Vallitalea guaymasensis: one gene and its partners. The protein of the gene in region 1 interacts with the protein of each later gene in a pairwise test. Links are inferred from orthologs where the notes say so. Each region holds a gene or a part of one and is shown on either strand. Other genes may lie near its edges. The genes, in order: rlmB, tsaE and HYG85_RS00405.

Region 1 (6,872 bases):
TCGAGACCATCTGATGTAGCAACTCTTACTCGATAATCTCTGCCTATTGAATGAGCAACTTTTTCAATATAATGATCCGCTGTCTCAACTTCCTTTGTAAATACTACATCTATATTATTATATTTCTCTATATTCCTAGTTCCTTTTACTCTATGTGCGTCAAATACAACTATGACTTCAATTTTTTTATATCCCTGATAATTGGACATTATATCCAGTAATTTTTTTCTGGCAATTTCTAAGCTTTCTTCTTCTACTGCTTTTTTTAGCTTGTCCCAAGCATAAATAATATTGTAACCATCTACTAATAGAAATTCTCGTGTCAAAACATATCCGCCTTCCTTTAATTTGAAAGCATATTTAAGTATACTATATAATTTCTAGTTTGTAAATGTAATTACAATATTATTTAATGGCAATCATTTGAAAACTTTAAAATCCCTTATACTGGCCCAAGCATTTTTTTCTAGACCAGTTATAGTAATTCTCACATAACGTACATCGTTACTTACAAAATCATCTTTCTGTATTTGATCACTAATGTTATTATCTGTTTTATCAACTACAGTAATCCAATTATTCTTATCTGATGATACTTCAACCTTATATTTATAAACAGTATCACTTTTTTCCCAAGTTACCTCTGTTCCCTGAATACTATAGGTATCTCCTAAATCAATTGTACACCAATGATTAGCATCCCAATCATTAGCACACCATCTTGTGTCAAAGCTATCATCATTTATATAATAAACTCTATTACCTGACTGCTCGCTATCAGAAGAGACAAATCTATTAAAGGCTATATTTTCCCCTTCTTCAGGTATAACCCCATTACCATTCTCTGTTATTGGTACTACAGGCTCTGTCATATCTACAACGGAAATACTTATATTTGATTCTATCAGTCCATCAGAAGTTGCTTTACAGGTTATTGTACCAGTTTCATTTAAAATAGTCTTAACGAAGAATCCCCCTTTGCCATCTTCCAATATAAAAGGTGATTCACCGAGAAAAGTTCCTGCTCCTGTCACCTGAAACTCTACTGAATTATTAGATAAAGGTACTATTTGATTATATTCATCCAGTGCAGTAACTGTAATCCTTGTCATATCACTGCCATCTGCTGTCAAGGTATAATCATCAGCCTTCAATAATAATTTTACAGGTTGACCTGGAGTATGTCTAACATGACTAGCAACTACTTCTCCATTGATTCGTCCCTCTGCTCTTATTTCACCTCCAACGTAGTCTATATCCTTAAATTCAAAAAGGGGATGGTTCAAGCTGGTATATAGATTTGGTTGCTTAATTCCCTGGGAAATACCATTGACAAACAATTCTACTTTATCACAATTACTGGCTACAGTTACTGTTGATGGTGAATTTTCTTTCCAATAGTTAGCTATATATACTACAGGACCATAATGTTCTCTACTCTGCTGAGATAGATAAAAATAGGCTACATGCTTAGGCATCCTAAACATGTCAAAGGCACCATGATATCTAATATTATTATTGCTATAGGAATCTGCAAGAGGTGTATTATAATCAAATGCACACCATCCCAAAGCACCTGATACATTTTCTCTAATTTGAGCTTCATTCTGTACCTTAGCATGTCTTAATAGATTCTCTAACAATCTGTCTTCGTTATCAAAAGACTTAACTGGAAACTTGTGTCCTTCATATTCGGTAACCAGCCAAGGTAATACTCTAGGTTCTTTTATCCCTTCTGTAAAATCATTATACCCAAATAAATCTTCATAAAAAGCACTAAGATAATTAGCAACGAATCGAGAGCCAGTTGTTGGTCTTGTAGGATCTAGTGATCGAGCTTTTGCATTAGTATTCTTGTAAAAACTATTGTCATCAATAGATTCATTAATCCTCACTGCCCAAGCAATAATACTTGGATGATTTCTATCCCTTATTATCATCTCTTCAATATTGTCAAGAACAATATCTTTCCAACTGGATAATCCTATATTGAACCAGCCTGGAGTCTCCTCCAAAACTAATAGACCTATTTCATCACATCTTTCCAAAAATTCAGGGTCCTGTGGATAATGAGAACATCTAACGATATTACATCCCATTTCATATTTTATGATATCCGCATCTCTAGCTTGAAGTCTATTAGCTGCAGCTCTTCCTATATATGGAAAAGTCTCGTGTCTATTAGTACCTCTTAGTTTCATATATTCTCCATTAATATAAAACTTTCCATCATTCTTGTTGAAATTTATCCACCTAAGTCCTGTATCAGTTATATATTTATCTACATAATCCGTATCATTAATCAAAACCCTAGTATATACCTTATATAGATTAGGGTCATCAGGATGCCATAAATCAGGTTCTAGGATTCTTGTAGTAAAATTATTGAATTCATGGGTTGAACCAGCCTCTATTGTGTGACTGCTTTCCCCTATAGCTACTATATTATTATCTGCATCTACTATATCGGAAATGACTTTACATTGTTTTGGAACCATACTTTTATTATTGACCTTGGTGGTTGCTGCAACCATAATACTGTCATCTTCTAAAGGTACTGTTCGAAGAAATGTCCAATCAACATATACTGGATCTGTAATAATCATATTGACATCACGATAAATCCCACCGAACAAGAAAAAATCCACATCAATAAGTCCTTCTGGTGGTATATCCTTTCTCTCTGTAGAATCTACTCTTACAGCAATTACATTATCCACATTACCATAATCAATATAATCTGTTATATCATATGTAAAAGAAGTATAAGCACCTTTGTGTTCACCCACAAAGCTTCCGTTAACATAGACTTCAGCTACTGTTGATACTCCTTGGAATTCTATTAGAACCCTTCGTCCCCTATATTCTTCTGGTACATTAAAATGTCTTCTGTACCAAGAAATAAATTGGACCTGTGATATGTCTAGATCAAAGTGTTTATTAAGCAATTTATTACAATGAGGTAGACAAACATCGGTAAATCTTAATTCATCGCAAGTAATGGATTTATAGTTTTCATTATCTTGATTGGAATATAACCAATTTGTATTGAAATTGAGAATAGAGCGATTAGAATTTACATTAGAATATGGTGTTGGTTCTATAGGCTCTGAGAACTTTTTAGTACCAAAAACCTTGAAGTCATAAAAACTTGCCCAACAACCATTTTCAGTTTCAGTAATAGTTATTCGTACATATCTTATATTATCAATATTAAAATCATTAGTTTGAATTTGCTTAGAAATAGTATTGTTGGTTTCATCTGCTACCATCAACCAATTAATATCATCAGGTGATACTTCTATCTTGTATTTATAGACTTTATTGAATTCCCATTTGACACTGCATCCATCAAGGGTATGACTTGCACCCAAGTCTACCTTCCACCAGTGTCCCCATTTCCCATCACTGGCACTCCAGCGAGTGGACTCGTCACCGTCATTGCCTTTGTCTGCTGTTCTTCCTGATATGGGCTGCCAGCTATCTGCTGTAGCTGTTTTACCTTGAGCTACATCATTGTTCTCAACTGCAAATGCGTTATTTGACATGAAAATAACTGTCAAAAAGATTATAGATACTAAGACTACTCCATTAAGTTTATAAAGCTTCTTCAACTTATCCATACCTATTCTTCCTCTCTTATTTTTATAGAATCTAGTTATACACTTAGTCAATTCTAGTCTATAATAATTAGAAAGTTAGTATTATTAGAGTTAGTAATAGTATCCCAGGGGTTATAGTTTAGTCAATTCTAGTTATAATCTCTTTGCCTTAGGGCTTCATAAGTTAGTATTCCTGCTGCCACTGAAGCATTAAGAGAAGTTATCTCACCTTTCATTGGTACCTTAACTATAAAATCACATTTTTCTTTTACATTCCTAGATACTCCTTCGCCTTCGTTACCAATTACTATGGCAAGAGAACCCTTCAAATCAACATTATACATAAGTTCTCCATCCATATCAGCACAAGCTATCCAGAAACCCTCTTTCTTTAGATCATCAATGGTTCTAGCTACATTGGTTACTCTAGCTACCCTCGTATGCTCAATAGCACCAGCTGATGTTTTAGCAACAGTAGCTGTCAATCCTACCGCTCTTCTCTTAGGTATTATCACCCCATGAACTCCCGCAATATTAGCAGTTCTTAGTATAGCTCCTAGATTATGGGGATCTTCAATGCTATCAAGAATCAATATAAAAGGTGCTTCACCTTTGTCGTTAGCATATTTTATCATATCTTTTACATCTACATAATCATATGCTGCGGCATAAGCTATGACTCCTTGGTGCTTTTTAGTTACCGAAATATCATTTAATTTATCTTTACTTACAAAATTTACGATTATGTTCTTTTTTCTAGCCTCAGAGACAATCTTTTTGATTGGTCCATCATGCTTACCATCTATAATAAAAATCTTATCTATACTTCTATCAGCTTTTAATGCTTCTGTTACAGCATTTCTTCCTTCTAGAATCAATTCCGTATTATCCATTACTATTCCTCTCTTGTCATTTAATAAGTTTCATACTTTTTAGTTTTTGTATTATTTTTTCATTGTTAGGGATAAATGCAAAATCTTCTTCCTGCAAAGTTCTAGTCAATATAAGCATAATTACATATATTATCATTCCAGATATAATTGCTAGAAGAGTTGATATTGTATTACTGTTAATGAGCTTATACATACCATGATAAATTACATAAACACCTAATCCCATAATTCCTGCTGATAGTATGGGTTTAATAACTATCTTGATAACATTAAGTTTAAGTTTAGTTTCTCTCTTTATCATCAAATAATTCAATATGACATATACCACATAATAGCATATTGAGCCTATGATTGCTCCTTTTAATTGTAGATCACTTGCTACTAGAGAATAGTTTATAATAATTTTTATAACTACACTTATTGCAAGGGATGCTAATGGGAAAAAATATTTACCCATTCCTTGTAGTATACCTGCTAATGCCTGTCCTAAGATTATAAATATTAAGCAGACAGCATACAACATAAGATATTCATATCCTGCAGAAGTTGGATATAATAATTCCATAATGGGTTCAGCTAGTAAAAAAAGACCCACTGCTGCTGGTAAAGCAAGTAAAAGAGCAAATCTGATTGCCAATTTTATCTTAGCTACTAAATCAGCAGTATTATTCTTAGCTACAGCAACTGATACAGCAGGAACAATACTAATCATTAGAGCTAAACTTATTGTCAAAGGTACATTGACTATGGTAAAAGCATTACCCATCTGTCCATACATATCAACAGCTTGTTGCTTGTCAATAAATATTGCACCCAACCTTTTATATATGGTGCTTGAATCTATTAAATTCATTATAGAATACGCAGCCGAAACAATTGTAATAGGTATAGCAATCACAATGAGCTTTTTGGCAACTTCACCAAATCTTATATGCTTCTTCCTTGCTGTTGCCATCACTTGTTTATTTATATCTTTTCTTTTCCTAATATAATACAAGATAATAAATAATGTGGATACTAAAAATCCAAGGGATGTTCCAAGTGCAGCTCCGCCAACCGAATATGGTACACTATGATTCATTTGTATTAACATATAAGTAATACCTATACCTAATACCACTTTTGTTATATTTTCTATTATCTGAGTCATAGCAGTAGGTACCATTATCTGCATACCTTGAAAATATCCTTTGAAAGCTCCTGTGATAGATATAAATATTGGCGATACAGCTAGTCCAAATATTACGTATCTAGATTCACTTGGCCAATCGCCCATATTAATAATCTGATCTACACCAAGTACCATGAACAATGATATAAATGCACCGAATATGCTAATTATTATCATTGAATATTTGTAAATATAATGTGCATTATAATAATCTTCCTTAGCTATTTTCTCTGACGTAAGTTTTGATAGGGCATTGGGTATTCCTACTAAAGATGCCGAAACCAATAATGAATATAATGGATACACAGTAGTATAATAGCCAATCCCTTCTGTTCCAACCAAGTAAGCTAAAGGAATTCTATATAGAGCACTGAATATCTTTGCGATCAAACCTGCAAGTGAAAGAATCATTGCCCCTTTTACAAATGTTTTCGTTTGTGTAGTCATTATTTTACTCCTCTAACAATCAATTCAATGATTCTTTTGAATCTATTATCTAAATATAGAAAACCAATCAATGCTTCAAAACCAGTTGCAACTCTGTAGTCAATCAAATCAGCATTCTTGGGTACTGTACCCGACTTAGCATTTCTTCCTCTTTTATATATGTTAAATTCTTCCTCAGTCAATATGTCTTCGATTTCTCTAAACATTTTTGCTTGAGCTGACGCTTTTACATAATTACTTGTTTTTTTATGGAGTCTATTAACAGGTGAATTACCCTCTGCTATAACTTTTGATTTGATTATCAAATCATATACACTATCTCCAATATATGCAAGAACTAAAGGTGAATATTGCTTAGGATTTACGTCTTTTATATCAAGACTATCTTTAAAGTAGTCAATAAAATCTTGCATCAATTCCATTCCTTTCTCATAAGTAACCTATTATCCTCTATGCCAACGTACACCTTCACGTGTGTCTTCAAGGATAATACCTTTGTCTTTTAAATCATCTCTTATTTTATCCGCTAATGCGAAATCTCTATCTTTACGTGCTTGTTGTCTCTTTTCAATTAGATCATTTATTTCCTCATCTAGTAAAATTTCCTTTTTCTTACTTACTATTCCTAGTATACCACATAGTTCATCAATTAGTATAATAATATCTTGAATAAATTTTCTAGAAGAATCTGAATCAGTATTCTTATTAGCGAATTTGACTAATTCGAATATAGCTGATATAGCATCTGCAGTATTGAAG
Region 2 (6,892 bases), 3.3 Mb from region 1 along the record:
TTATTTATTTAATCATGGTCCAGAAGATTTTTATGGAAGGAGAAAATTAAATGGAAAAAATAAGTAAGTTTCATATCCATGGAACAAATAGTGGAAAAGCAGAAAGATTCAATACCATGTATCTAGTAAAAATTGCTTTATTATCTGCAATAGCATACATCATATTTTTATTTGAATTCCCGCTGCCTTATTTTCCACCTTTCCTAGAAATTGATTTTAGTGATACGGTAGCAATTTTGGGTGGAATAATATTAGGACCTATGGCAGCTGTCATAATTCAATTCATTAAGAATCTACTTAGATTGTTGCTTATGAATTCAGGTACAGGTGGAATAGGTGAATTGGCTAATTTATTAGTTGGAATAGCTTATGTATTACCATTCTGTCTTATATTCAGACGAAATAATTTAAAAAGATTTATAGGTGGTAGCGTAGCTGCAATCCTCATTATGACAGTTACAGCAGGACTTGTTAATTATTTTATTAATATTCCAGTATATCTAGGCAGTACACCACATGCTGAGAAAATGAATATGATATATTCTTTCTATATTCCTTTTAACCTTGTAAAAGGAGTTATAGTAACCATAGTTAGTTATGCAGCGATTAAGGCATTTAGACAAGTAATAAATAAGCTACAATAATAGAATAAGGATTTATAGAGACCTAGATTATATCTAGGTTTTTTTGTTAATAAATATTAATGAAGGATAATTTTTTACAACAATAAAATAAAAAAGTGAGACTAGTTTTGTACTAGCTAAATTCTTGTAAAAGTGCTATAATACCTATCAAAAGATATTGTTAAATAATTGGAGGTTAATATGGCAACGAAAAAAAAGAATAAAAATAAGAATAATAATAACAATAATACTAAAAATGACAAAAATATAAATAACAACACCAAGAAAAATAATAATGATAAAACTAATATAAAAAATAATAAAGACATCAAAAAGAATACTGAGATAGAATTAAGTATAAAAATAGGGGACAAAGATATGTTCTACTTTATGCTGGGACATGTTTATTCAAAATTAAGCAGTAAAATAACCTTATTATTTAGCGTAGTATGTCTTATACTATTTCCTATATCCTTTTTATGGAAAGATACTTTTATGACTCTTGTGTTATTGTTCGGAGCATTGACTTATCTTGTTATTTCTCCATTAATGTTATATCTACAATCAAAAAAACAAGTTGCAACTAACCCTGTATTCAAAGAACCTATTCTATACAAAATCAACGATGAAGGATTTTATGTATCACAAGCTGGTGAGTGGATAGAATTTCTTTGGGAGAATTTATACAAAGTGGTTCAAAGAAAGTATAATATACTATTTTACATAAGTAAGGATCAAGCGTTCATTATTCCAGTCAGACTAATAGAAGATGGAAAAAATATAGTTAAAATAAAACAAATGGTATCCAATAAAATGGATACATCCAGATATAAATTTACACAAGAAAAGAATGAAGGGAAGATTTGATTGATATATAAATCATTTTCAGCAGAGGAAACTAAAAAAATCGGTAAGGAACTTGGACAGGATGCAAAAAAAGGTCAGATATATTGTCTTATGGGTGATTTGGGAGTAGGAAAAACAGTGTTTACTAAAGGGTTTGCAGAAGGACTTGGAATTGACGAACATATTACTAGTCCAACATTTACTATAGTGAACGAATATCATACTGACAAATTGAATTTTAATCATTTTGATGTCTATAGAATAGATGATCCTGATGAAATGTATGAAATAGGTTATGAAGAATATTTTTATAATGATGGAGTATGCTTGATAGAATGGGCAAATTTAATAGAAGAAATAATACCAGAAGAAGCAATATGGATTAATATAGAGAAAGATTTGGACAAAGGTTTGGATTACAGACAAATAACCATTGCTGGAGGAATAAACAGATGAAAGTTTTAGCCATAGAAAGTTCTGCTGTAGCTGCATCTATTGCTGTTGCAGAAGATGACAAGTTACTATGCGAATATACAACGAATTATAAGAAAACACATTCACAGACTTTAATGCCAATGATAGAAGAAGTAACCAATATGATTAATCTCGATCTTAGTGAATTAGATATAATAGCAGTTTCAAAAGGACCAGGCTCCTTTACAGGATTAAGAATTGGTGTTGCGACGGCTAAGGGGCTGGCTCATACCTTGGAAATTCCTATAGTTGGAGTACCAACTCTGGACGCTTTGGCTTACAATATTGCATGTACAGATAAAATAATATGTCCATTAATGGATGCCAGAAGAAGTCAGGTATATACTGGATTATATTCATATGATGATAATATTTTTAATACTGTTTTACCTAGTACAGTTGTTCCGGTAGAAGATATATTTGAAGAGATTAAAAAATTGAATAGAGAAGTTGTTTTCTTGGGAGATGGTGTAGTTCCTAATATTGATAGAATAAAAAATAATTTCACTGATAACGAATATGTATTAGCCCCTTTAAATAATAATATACAAAGAGCATCCTCAGTAGCTGCTTTGGGCATATTAAATGCATTAAAGGGAGAGACGGAAAGTTATATGAACTTCAAACCTATCTATCTAAGAAAGTCCCAGGCAGAAAGGGAATTTGAAAGGAAACATAATACATGTATCTAGCACGTAGAATGAAGCTTAAGGATATAGAGGAAGTACATTCTATAGAAGAAAGTACTTTTCCTGATCCTTGGTCACAAGATGCATTTACTAAGGAATTAATGAGTAATACACATTCAATATATATGGTAATAGAAGAAGACGGTACTATAATAGCATATGCAGGATTATGGAATATTGTAGGAGAAGGTCATATTACCAATATAGCAGTTAAAAAAGAAAGAAGAGGAGCTGGATTTGGTAGAAAAATAACAGAGGCTCTTATATATGAAGGAAAAAAGCAAGGCATCACATCTTTTACTCTTGAAGTTAGAGTAAGCAACCATAATGCAATTAAACTATACGAAAAGCTGGGATTTGAAATAGCTGGAGTAAGAAAGAATTTTTATGATAAACCAAAAGAAGATGCATATATAATGTGGAAAAATATGTGAATAGTCCAAGATTAAGTTGGGCTATTCACATATTTTTACTTTTTACCAATAAATACAATCATTTTAGTAAAATATTCTTTTAGAAAAGGTATTTTTGATACAGGTGCTAATAGTTTTTTCAAAGGAATTGATTCATAGTACATTTTGTTGAAATCAGATTGCTTAATAACCTTTTCAAATCTTTTGATGGTCATTTTATTTATATACGAAAAATATTCATTTCCATTTTCATCAGTACTAATTCTTAAATCAATTCGGTTTTTACCATCAGGTAGTGATTCTACAGAACTTTTATAATTTTGTATTAGTGATTTTTCAGAGAAAAACAAGTGAACCCATGGGATACCTATTGTGTCTGATAAATGAGCTCCAAAGGGGTGATTGTATGGAGGAAAATTGATATATATAATACCATCTTTTTTTAATATTCTATAACATTCGTTTAGCACCTTTTTAGGATCTTTTAAATGTTCCATAGCATCATTTAAAATTATTGTATCAAAATAATTATTATCAAAGGGCATATTAGTAGCACTACCTAAAACGAATTCAAATTTATCTTGTAAATCTAATTTTTCAGCTAATGAATCAGCTTGTTCTTTATAACTTGATATTTGATCTATACCATAAACTATACTAGCTCCTTGTTTGCTGTAATAAAGTGATTTACCAGCAGCTCCACATCCTACATCAAGTACTTTTTTATTAGTAAACATTTCTTTTGAATCAACATAAGGCGAATAATACTTAATAGATTCAAAACCTTTTTCAAATTGCCATTGAGCATAAGTTTTTTCGCCTTGGTTTTGTAGATTGAAAGGATGTACAGGTAAAGGAAATAAGTTATTTAGTTTTTTAAATGTATATTGACTTAAGTTCATATGAACCTCCTATTAATAATTTCTAGAGCTTATAAGGTATAAATAATTATTATACAGTTTTGTTTCAGAATTATAGAAATAATATTTCTGGATTGTAAATACATATATCATTGAAATATAACTTTTATTTTGTTACCTGCTTTTAAAAAAGGTGGGAAAGTTATATTTATTATTAACAAGACACCTTATAAATGTATAAGATAAAGTATATGAAACTTTAAAGGGCAAAGGGTATAGGGAGGAGCTGCTTAATGAAAGAATGTTATGAACTTTCCCATGAAGATTTAGATTTGAAGTCAGTTGTTCTAGAGCAATCTGATAATGACGAAGATGAAGAAGATATATTTGTTGGGAATGGCAGAGTAAGCGAGATACTAGATTTTGGTCTTAAGCTAAATGGATCTGGATATAATATATACTTATCAGCTGAAGAAGGATTAAACACCGTAGAATTTCTAAAAAAATTTCTGAAAGAAAAAAGTAAGAAGAACAATCCTCCTGATGATTGGTGTTATGTTTATAATTTTAAAAATGAGGATAAACCAAGAGCGTTACGGCTTAAATGTGGAAAAGGTAAAAAATTTAAAAAAACTATTGAAAACTGTGTAAAAGATGTAATATTACAATCAAATATAAAACTGAACAGTGCCGAATTCAAGAAAGTTGAGACTTGTTTAAAGGATGAATTTTTATCCAAAGGTGAAACAAAACTAGAAGAATTAAAAGACGATGCCAGAAAATTTGGGTTTTCGACTAATATAACAGATAAAGGCATATTTTTTATTCCTATCGTAGATGGGAAAAAAATAAGTGAAGAAAAATATGATGACCTAACAGTGGAAGAACAAGAAATAATATTAGAGAATCTCAACATCATGGAAAATAAATCAGAAGATATAATGAAACAAGTAAAAAGGCTGAAAAAGATATCAGAAGCTAAAGTTAATAAACTTCAAAACAAAATCTTAAAAATTATAATTGATGATATATTCAAGAAAACAGAGACTGAATTTGAATGTAATAAAAAAGTAATAGGCTATATAAAGGAATTAAAGGATCATTTATTCAAGAATATAAGGAACATATTATCTGAGACAGATAGCCATGAGACTTTGAACTCTTTACTGAATGATGATGAAGATGATAATCTAGAAAAATATAGAGTTAATCTCTTTATTGATAATTCCAACGTAAAGACATCACCAATTATATATTGTGATAATCCATCTTACTATGAAATGTTTGGTAAAATTGAATATGAAAACGAATTGGGAGTTTATACAACTAACTATACCATGATCAAAAAAGGTATACTTCATAATGCTAATAGTGGATACTTGATCATTAATGCAGAAAATATACTTAACACTGCATTGACCTGGGGAACACTTAAAAAGGTTTTGATAAATAAAAAATTAATCTTTGAGAACATTCGAGAACAATTAGGTACACTTCCAATAAAAACCATTAAACCAGAACCAATCCCTATGGACTTAAAGGTTATATTAATTGGAAATGAACATATATATAGATTGTTGTATGCATATGATAGTGAATTCAAAGAATTATTCAAATTACATGTTCAACTTAATACTGAAGTGGAAAAAAATAAAAAGATAATAAGAAAATATTATCATTATTTTGATGATGTCTGTAATAAAAAGAAATTCAAGATGCTTACAAAAGACGGAAAGAATGAACTCTTGAAATATGCTTCATATGTAGCAGAAGATAGAAATAAGCTTACTACAAAATTCTCTGTTTTAATGGATTTAATAGAAGAAGCTGATTTGTGTGCTGCTCATTCACAGATGAATGTAATTAATTCTAGCATAATAAAGAAAGCTGTAAAAAAGAAAAATAATAGATCTGCCTTATTAAAAGAAAATATAAAAGACTTGTATGACAAGGATAAAATAATAATTGACTATAGTAAAAAGAAAGTCGGACAGATAAATGGTGTTGCATTAAGCGATTATAGTGAAAATACCATTGCAAGGATAATAAGGATTACTGCTGTAACATATATGGGTAAATTGGGAGTAATTAATATTGAAAAAGAAAATCAGCTTAGTGGAAATGTTTTTGACAAAAGTATTGGTATTTTATCAGGTTATATTGGAAACAAATATTCACAAGAATACCCGTTAATGTTAAATTGTCAGCTTTGTTTTGAGCAGGTATATAATATTATTGATGGTGATAGTGCTTCATGTGCGGAATTATATGCTATTCTATCTAGTTTGTCAGAAATACCTTTTGACCAAAGTATAGTCGTAACAGGCTCTGTGGATCAATTTGGTAATGTTCAGCCTGTAGGAGGCGTTACACATAAAATTAGAGGATGCTACGAGTTATATAAAACAAAGGGTCTGACTGGAAATCAAGGTATCATCGTACCAAAACAGAATGTTGATGAAATAATATTGGATGATGATATATTGGATGATATCAAAGAAGGTAAATTCCATATATATGCCATAGATAACATAGAACAAGGTATAGAAATATTTACTGATGTAAGTATGAACGAGATAGATAAAGCTATAGAAAATAAGTTGAAGTCCTATTATGAAAAACTTGAATTAAAAAAAACTTGAATTTGTTGAGTTATAAAATTAAAGGCATATTGTAATAATAAAAGAATAAACCATTATAGTATTATAAAGGATAGATAAGACTATCCTTTTATAATGCATTTATTTTTTTTGGACATTAGGACTTGCTATTATTCAAAAATATGATAAAATGCATATGTAAAGAGTAAAGTCTTCCAACAACGAATAATTATTAGTTCTATGAACAAATTAAATATATATTACTAGCAACTCTTGAAAGTGACATCAAAATAAAAATTAATTTATGTAATTTAATAATTAAAGGTAACTATTAATGCTAGTTGCTTATAATTAATAAGCAATCTAAGTATTACTATTATAAGGAGG
Region 3 (7,002 bases), 180 kb from region 1 along the record:
AAGCGAAGTATTTAATCAAAATAATCAATAGAAGACAAATATTTATTATTTTTATAATACACTCTTGGTATTCTTTTACCTAACTGACATACAACTTCATAATTTATTGTACCTTTTATCTTAGCAATATCATCTGCAGTAATTTCATTATGCCCCTGCTTACCGATTAAAACCACTTCATCAAAATCTTTCACATCAGGTATATCTGTAATATCAACCATAAATTGATCCATACATATTCTACCCAATATATTGGCAAATTGCCCACCTATCAATACTCTACCTTTTGAGGATAACAGCCTATCATATCCATCTCCATAGCCAACTGGAATAGTTGCTATTTTTGATTTCCTCTTTGTGATATATGTTCCTCCATAACCTATTGGAGTACCTTCCTCAACTTCTTTTATATGTATAATATGACTGATTAGTGATAAAACGGGCTGTAATTTCACATTATCCTTAATCACCTCATCCGATGGATATAATCCATATAATGATATCCCAAGTCTCACCAAATCCAAATGAGTACTATCCAAGTCAATTATTCCTGCACTATTAGCTACATGTTTGATGGGTATACAAATACCATTGCTCTCTAATTTTCCAATAAAATCATTATACATCTTTAATTGATTATTGGTAAAAGTCTTATCCAATTCATCTGCTTTAGATAAATGAGTATAGATACCTTCTATTTCAATATTAGGCAAATTATATATATCTTTAATTATACTAACAGATTCATCATTAGGTACAAAACCTATTCTACCCATTCCAGTATCCAATTTTATATGTATCTTACCTATTTTACCAGATTTACAAGCTGTATCTGATATATTTTTGGCTGCTGTATAATTATATACAGTCTGAATCAAATCGTATTCAACCAGTTTATCAGCTATATCAACTGGCGTATATCCTAGAATCAGTATTTTTTTATCAATGCCATTTTTCCTTAGACTGATACCTTCTTCTATAGTGGCAACAGCAAATCTGTCAATTCCACAATTAATTAATTCTTTTGATATAGGAACCGCACCATGACCATAACCATCTGCCTTTACAACAGGCATTAATGTACTCTGTGATGATATTCTATTTTTGAAATTAGTTATATTATGTATTATTGCATCCAAGTCTATACGGGCATATACTCTTTCGTACATTTTCACACTTTCCTCCATATGTTAAACATTATATATATTGAACTTAAACATCAATCCTATTTCTATAAGTTCAATACATTAAAACACTAATATTATACTACTTATTGTTATTTAACGCCAGTAATGTTGTCCTTAGCTTTATTAATTAAACTTAGATAGTATTATAGACCATAAACTTATAATAGTATACCTTTATGGGTTTACAAATAAATATTTTACAGTTATTGATTATAAAAATATAGTTAGGATAGTATAATAACTTTCCTAACTTATTATAAAACTTATATATTATATTATTATTCATTAAGACTTGATTTAATTACATAAGGTATATTACATATTATATCATTAGCGATAAGTCCATGCTCTCCTTTATCATCTTTTGCCTTATCACCAGCTTTACTATGGATATAGACACCTAATATTGCTGCATCTGAAGCATTTAATCCTTGCCCTAACAATGATACTATAATACCTGTTAGAACATCACCTGAACCAGCTGTCGCCATTCCTGAATTACCATATATATTAATATTAACCATCCCATTAGGAGAAGAAATTATGGTTCTAGCACTTTTCAGGACACATGTAATCTTATAGGTCCTACTAAGTTCTACCGCTACTTTTATTGTATTATTTGTAATCTCTCCAATATCATAATCCGTAAGCCTTGACATCTCACCTAGATGTGGTGTAACTATTATCTCACATTTTCGATTATTCAATATCTCTTTATCTTTTGATAATGCGTTAATTCCGTCAGCATCAACAACTACTGTCTTATTGAAATTACTAATTACAATTTCAAGTATCTTTCTTGTGATATTGTCATTCCCAAGTCCTGGTCCTATAGCAATGGTATCAGCCCACCCAAGCATTTCTAATAGTTTTTCTTTATCTTCATTGGATATATTATTGTTAGCCCTGCTATAAGTCTCTACAACTGCTTCTGGCACTTTTGTCGTAACCACACTGGACACAGACTCTTCGATAAATGTCTTGACTAATCCTGCTCCTGTACGATAAGCCGATAAAGAAGTCAAAACGGCTGCTCCTGTCATTTTACTGGTACCTGCAATAACTAAGACTTTTCCATAAGAACCCTTATGAGACATCTTCACTCTGTTAGGCATAAAATATCTTGCTAGATTATCATCCATTATTGTGGTATGAGAATTAATTCTATCTATAGATATATTAGGTATACCTATATCTGCAACAACCAGATCGCCAACATAGTTAGCTCCAGGATATAAAAGCAAGCCCACCTTAGGCAGACAGAATGTAACTGTCTTATCAGCACACACTGAATTCCCCAGAATCTGACCATCATCAGCATTAACTCCAGAAGGTATATCAATAGCTATTCTATAAGCATTAGCTCTATTTATGATCTTAATAGCTTCCAAGTATTTTCCTGTTACCTCTCTACATAGACCAGTTCCAAAAATAGCATCATAGATTACATCGCAATCACTAACTATATTTTTCAACTCATCCATCTGTCTTTCATCATTGAATTCATGTATATCAATATTTAATTGTCTAGCTATATCATAATTTATTTTAGCATCACCTTTTATCTTGCCAGAATCACCTATTATGATTATAGAGACCTTTATGTTATTACAGCTAAGTATTCTACCTATTGCAAATCCGTCCCCACCATTATTACCTGTACCGCAGCAAATAACAACTTTATTGCTCTCTTTCAGCAACTGTATAGTTTCACTCACTACAGACATGGCTGCATTCTCCATCAAAACAATACCTGGTATACCTATCTCTTCAATAGTATACCTATCAATTTCCTTCATTTCATAACTTTTGACAACCTTCAACTGAATCTCTCCTTTTAACTAATTACTCCCCTACTGCAATAGCTGTCACATTATCCCTGGAATGTGATATTGATACATGTATCGTAGAAATATCAAGTTGTCTCGCCAAATCCTTAGCACCATTATATAAAACTACATAGGGCTTGCCTTTATCATCACGTAAAACCTCAACATCAATAGGAGTAAAATTTACAAACCCTGTTCCAAGAACCTTGGAGACTGCTTCTTTGACAGCAAAATTACCAGCTATTGTTTCACCTCTATAATTTTTAGTTTCAAATAATTTATTTTCGTTGGGTGTAAAATATTTTTCTAGGAATCTTTTATTTAGAATAACCTTTTCTATTCTACTGATTTCAATGATATCATTACCTATTCCTTTTATCATTTACTTCCTCCCAGATATTTTTTATCATATAATTCAATGACTTCATATCCTACCAGATCATGCATATAAGAATACATCTTATCATATTCTTCTTTCGCTTCCGTCTGTCTCACAGCTTTTTCTTTTAATTCTGCCCTAACTTTTTCAATCCATTCATTTAATTCATCTAATTCATTCTTGGTATCAAACATTCTCATATAACAATCTTGCATTGTATATTCTAATAATTCTTTGTTGGTCGTTTGAATTTCTTTTGGCATATTTTCCATTCTTGATTCCATCTTATCTATCTTGACCTTTATGTCATTGATATATTTCTTGCTTTTTTCCATTTCTCCAATGGCTTCATCATCTTCATCTTCAATGGCTTCTTTCATGTTATCCATTATATCAACCATCATTTTCTTTTTAAGCAAAGTATATTCTTTCAAATCATTAGTAAGTTGTCCTTGTTCACCAAGAAGCTTATTAAGTCTTTTTTCAAGTTCCACTATTTTTTTTGGTTTTTTATTATTTTTGAATAGTTCATGCCATCTATTATCCAATGTCAATATATGTACCTTTTTTTCTATATTAATTGGTTTCTCTATCTTTTGTTTTGAAAAAAACATGCTTTCACGTCCTCATTATTTATATATACTTAATTTATACCTACTTAGTAATATAATAAAAATTTTCTATATTAATTATATCGTAACAAATTATTATATTCTATAGCACAATATAATTAAAAGGTACCCATATATATGAGTACCTAATACTTCTAAGAATAGTTATTCATTCTTAAAAACATAAATTACAGACGCTTATTTATATTCTCTCTTTGATATTATATGATAGAGTCATTAGACTATCCAACAAATGTACATTTTCGACTATAACATTTTTATTGGATAATTTCAGGTCTATAGGGGCAAAATTCCATATTCCTTTTATACCATAACTAACTAAGTCATTAGCAACTTTTGGTGCTTTTTGCTTAGGTAATGTTAGAATTGCCAAGTCAATACTATTTTCTTTTATGAAACTTCCCATTTCATCTAAATCCTTAATCTCAATACCTCTTACAGTTATACCTATAAGTCTCGGGTTAACATCAAATAATCCTTTAACTTCAAAACCTCTTTTATCAAAATTAGTATAATTAGCAAGTGCTTGACCCAAGTTTCCTGCTCCAACAATAATTGTATTATATTTATTTTCAAGACCAAGTATCTTGCCTATAGCGTTATATAAATATTCAACATTATAGCCGTAACCTTGTTGACCAAAACCGCCAAAATTATTTAAATCTTGTCTTATTTGAGAAGCTGTTACACCCATTCTGTTACTCAATTCTTTAGAGGAAATCCTTACAACATCGTTTTCCAATAAGTCTCCTAAGTATCTGTAGTATTTTGGTAATCTTTTAATTACCGCTGTTGATATTTTCTTTTGTATCATATAATCAATCCCCAATCCTTGATACTATTTTGGAACTTTTATACAAATAATTATATATGGTTGTTAAATCTATGTCAAATAATCAAATGCTGATAAACCCTTATCGTTTATGTATTATCACAGTATAAATCATTAACACAAATCCTATATTTAGTAAATATAGTTAAAAACAATCAATTGTTTATTGTATACAATCTATATTTTATAAATTATACCATAAAACCCTGATATTTTACAGCTTTTTCTAGAAAATTATACTTATAAAAAATTTTAATATCCTAAATTTTATACATATTTAGGTTTCATAAACCCTGTATGTTTACTTCTAACATATAAAATGGATATAAAAAATTAATTCTATACCCTTTTTAATTGTTAAGTTCAATTATATATTCTTTAATTTACTTAACTCAATATTATTATCAACTTAATATTATTACCTATAAAAGTTCTTTTCCCAAATATTTATTAATAGCATCTTTAGTTTTTTTTGTATAGTTTGCATCAGTGTATAATATTCTTTGTATGGTTCTTTGAGATAAGTTGGATTCTTTCGCCAGATCCTTGATAGTTATTTTATTCTCAACCATATAATTTCCTAGTTCTTTTCTCTTTATCTCATCTTTTTTGTATTGTCTATTGTAAAAATAAGTAGTATTGACCTTAGAACTTATTTGTCCCAATTTTCTTTTACGTTGATAATCAAGGCATTTTTCACATTGCTTGACACCTCTAATAAGTGATTCTTGTGATAGAGGTTTACCACACCTTATACATTGTTTTCTCTCCACACGAGCTTTTCTCAATTTTTTCATATAACCTGCATTACGACTCAAGTCATCATCCCCTTTAGAAAAGTTCTTTTATCATATATATGTTGTCCCAAAGAAATTTATTCTTATGTATGAACAAAATATGTTACTTCTCGTTAGGCAAAGAACTATCACAATAGATATTTATATATTTACCAAAAACCTCTAATTTTAAACCCTTAAACTTTTCAAAACCAGTGATTAATGGTATCATAGTATGGTAATTTTAATATTTATAGGAGGCAACTATGATTTTATCATGTAAAAATATATGCAAAGCATTTGTAACACATACAGTACTGGACAATGTAAACTTCTGGCTGGAAAAAGGAGATAAAGCAGCTATAGTAGGTATTAATGGAGCCGGTAAATCAACGCTGTTCAAGATCATTACCAATGAATTAGAAGCAGATTCAGGACAAGTTATAATTAATAGTTTAACAAAACTTGGTTACCTATCCCAAAATAGTACTCTATCATCCGAAAAAACTATTTATGATGAAATGCTGTTAACATGCAAAGAAATAATTCAAATGGAAAATACTTTAAGAGAATACGAAGTAAAAATGTCTAAACTAGATAATGATAGCGAAGCCCTTGATTCACTTATGAAATCCTACTCAAATCTACAGCATACTTTTGAACTTAATAATGGGTATAGCTATAAAAGTAATATTAAAGGTGTGTTAAAAGGTCTAGGATTCAATGAAGAAGATTTCACCGCTAATATATCCACCTTATCAGGAGGACAAAAAACAAGGGTAGCCCTAGCAAAAATACTTCTAGAAAAACCTGATATATTACTATTGGACGAGCCAACCAACCATCTGGATATCAAAGCATGTGAATGGTTGGAGGGTTTCTTATGCAATTATCAAGGTACTGTTATAATCATCTCACATGACCGTTATTTCCTTGATAAAATAGTAAATAAGGTTATAGAGATAGAAAACACCCAATCACATATATACAACGGTAATTACAGCTTTTATATAAAGCACAAAGCCATGAATCAGGATATTGAAATCAAACATTATGTAGAACAACAAAAAGAGATAAAAAGGCAGGAAGAAGTAATTCGTGAACTTAGATCCCACGGTAGAGATAAACTTATAAAAAGAGCCCAGAGCCGTGAGAAACAACTGCAAAAAATCAATATGATAGATAAACCTACACTGATTAATGATAAAATGAATCTTAAGCTATCACCAAGGGTCATAAGTGGTAATGATGTACTTACTGCTACAGATGTATCCAAATCCTTTGATAATAAACACCTATTTTCCAATCTTAATTTTCAGATTAAAAGAGGTGAAAAAGTAGCACTCATAGGAGATAACGGAACAGGC

Evidence for each region.
Region 2: the proteins of rlmB (region 1) and tsaE interact in binary tests that used the Escherichia coli proteins (3 or more experiments, as listed by UniProt). The link is inferred for Vallitalea guaymasensis from one-to-one orthologs.
Region 3: the proteins of rlmB (region 1) and HYG85_RS00405 interact in binary tests that used the Escherichia coli proteins (3 or more experiments, as listed by UniProt). The link is inferred for Vallitalea guaymasensis from one-to-one orthologs.

What each region holds. Positions count from the first base shown.
Region 1 is NZ_CP058561.1:260,057-266,928, forward strand. Bases 2,624-5,474 are described here. They hold rlmB (23S rRNA (guanosine(2251)-2'-O)-methyltransferase RlmB), read right to left. Parts: upstream 4,496-5,474; coding sequence 3,752-4,495; downstream 2,624-3,751. Other genes in these bases: HYG85_RS01150 (discoidin domain-containing protein), read right to left, coding at 2,624-3,623; HYG85_RS01160 (putative polysaccharide biosynthesis protein), read right to left, coding at 4,512-5,474. Outside these bases: HYG85_RS01145 (NYN domain-containing protein), read right to left, coding at 1-326; more of HYG85_RS01150, read right to left, coding at 420-2,623; more of HYG85_RS01160, read right to left, coding at 5,475-6,113; HYG85_RS01165 (Mini-ribonuclease 3), read right to left, coding at 6,113-6,526; cysS (cysteine--tRNA ligase), read right to left, coding at 6,557-6,872. UniProt on the Escherichia coli protein: Specifically methylates the ribose of guanosine 2251 in 23S rRNA.
Region 2 is NZ_CP058561.1:3,577,053-3,583,944, forward strand. Bases 337-3,207 are described here. They hold tsaE (tRNA (adenosine(37)-N6)-threonylcarbamoyltransferase complex ATPase subunit type 1 TsaE), read left to right. Parts: upstream 337-1,490; coding sequence 1,491-1,925; downstream 1,926-3,207. Other genes in these bases: HYG85_RS15310 (ECF transporter S component), read left to right, coding at 337-644; HYG85_RS15315 (YcxB family protein), read left to right, coding at 825-1,490; tsaB (tRNA (adenosine(37)-N6)-threonylcarbamoyltransferase complex dimerization subunit type 1 TsaB), read left to right, coding at 1,922-2,635; rimI (ribosomal protein S18-alanine N-acetyltransferase), read left to right, coding at 2,626-3,066; HYG85_RS15335 (class I SAM-dependent methyltransferase), read right to left, coding at 3,102-3,207. In the rest of the region: more of HYG85_RS15310, read left to right, coding at 51-336; more of HYG85_RS15335, read right to left, coding at 3,208-3,947; HYG85_RS15340 (ATP-binding protein), read left to right, coding at 4,199-6,547. UniProt on the Escherichia coli protein: Required for the formation of a threonylcarbamoyl group on adenosine at position 37 (t(6)A37) in tRNAs that read codons beginning with adenine.
Region 3 is NZ_CP058561.1:82,462-89,463, forward strand. Bases 739-3,719 are described here. They hold HYG85_RS00405 (NAD(P)H-hydrate dehydratase), read right to left. Parts: upstream 3,011-3,719; coding sequence 1,466-3,010; downstream 739-1,465. Other genes in these bases: alr (alanine racemase), read right to left, coding at 739-1,175; acpS (holo-ACP synthase), read right to left, coding at 3,033-3,398; HYG85_RS00415 (coiled-coil domain-containing protein), read right to left, coding at 3,395-3,719. Also shown: more of alr, read right to left, coding at 12-738; more of HYG85_RS00415, read right to left, coding at 3,720-4,009; HYG85_RS00420 (redox-sensing transcriptional repressor Rex), read right to left, coding at 4,209-4,841; HYG85_RS00425 (helix-turn-helix domain-containing protein), read right to left, coding at 5,282-5,677; HYG85_RS00430 (ABC-F family ATP-binding cassette domain-containing protein), read left to right, coding at 5,902-7,002. UniProt on the Escherichia coli protein: Bifunctional enzyme that catalyzes the epimerization of the S- and R-forms of NAD(P)HX and the dehydration of the S-form of NAD(P)HX at the expense of ADP, which is converted to AMP.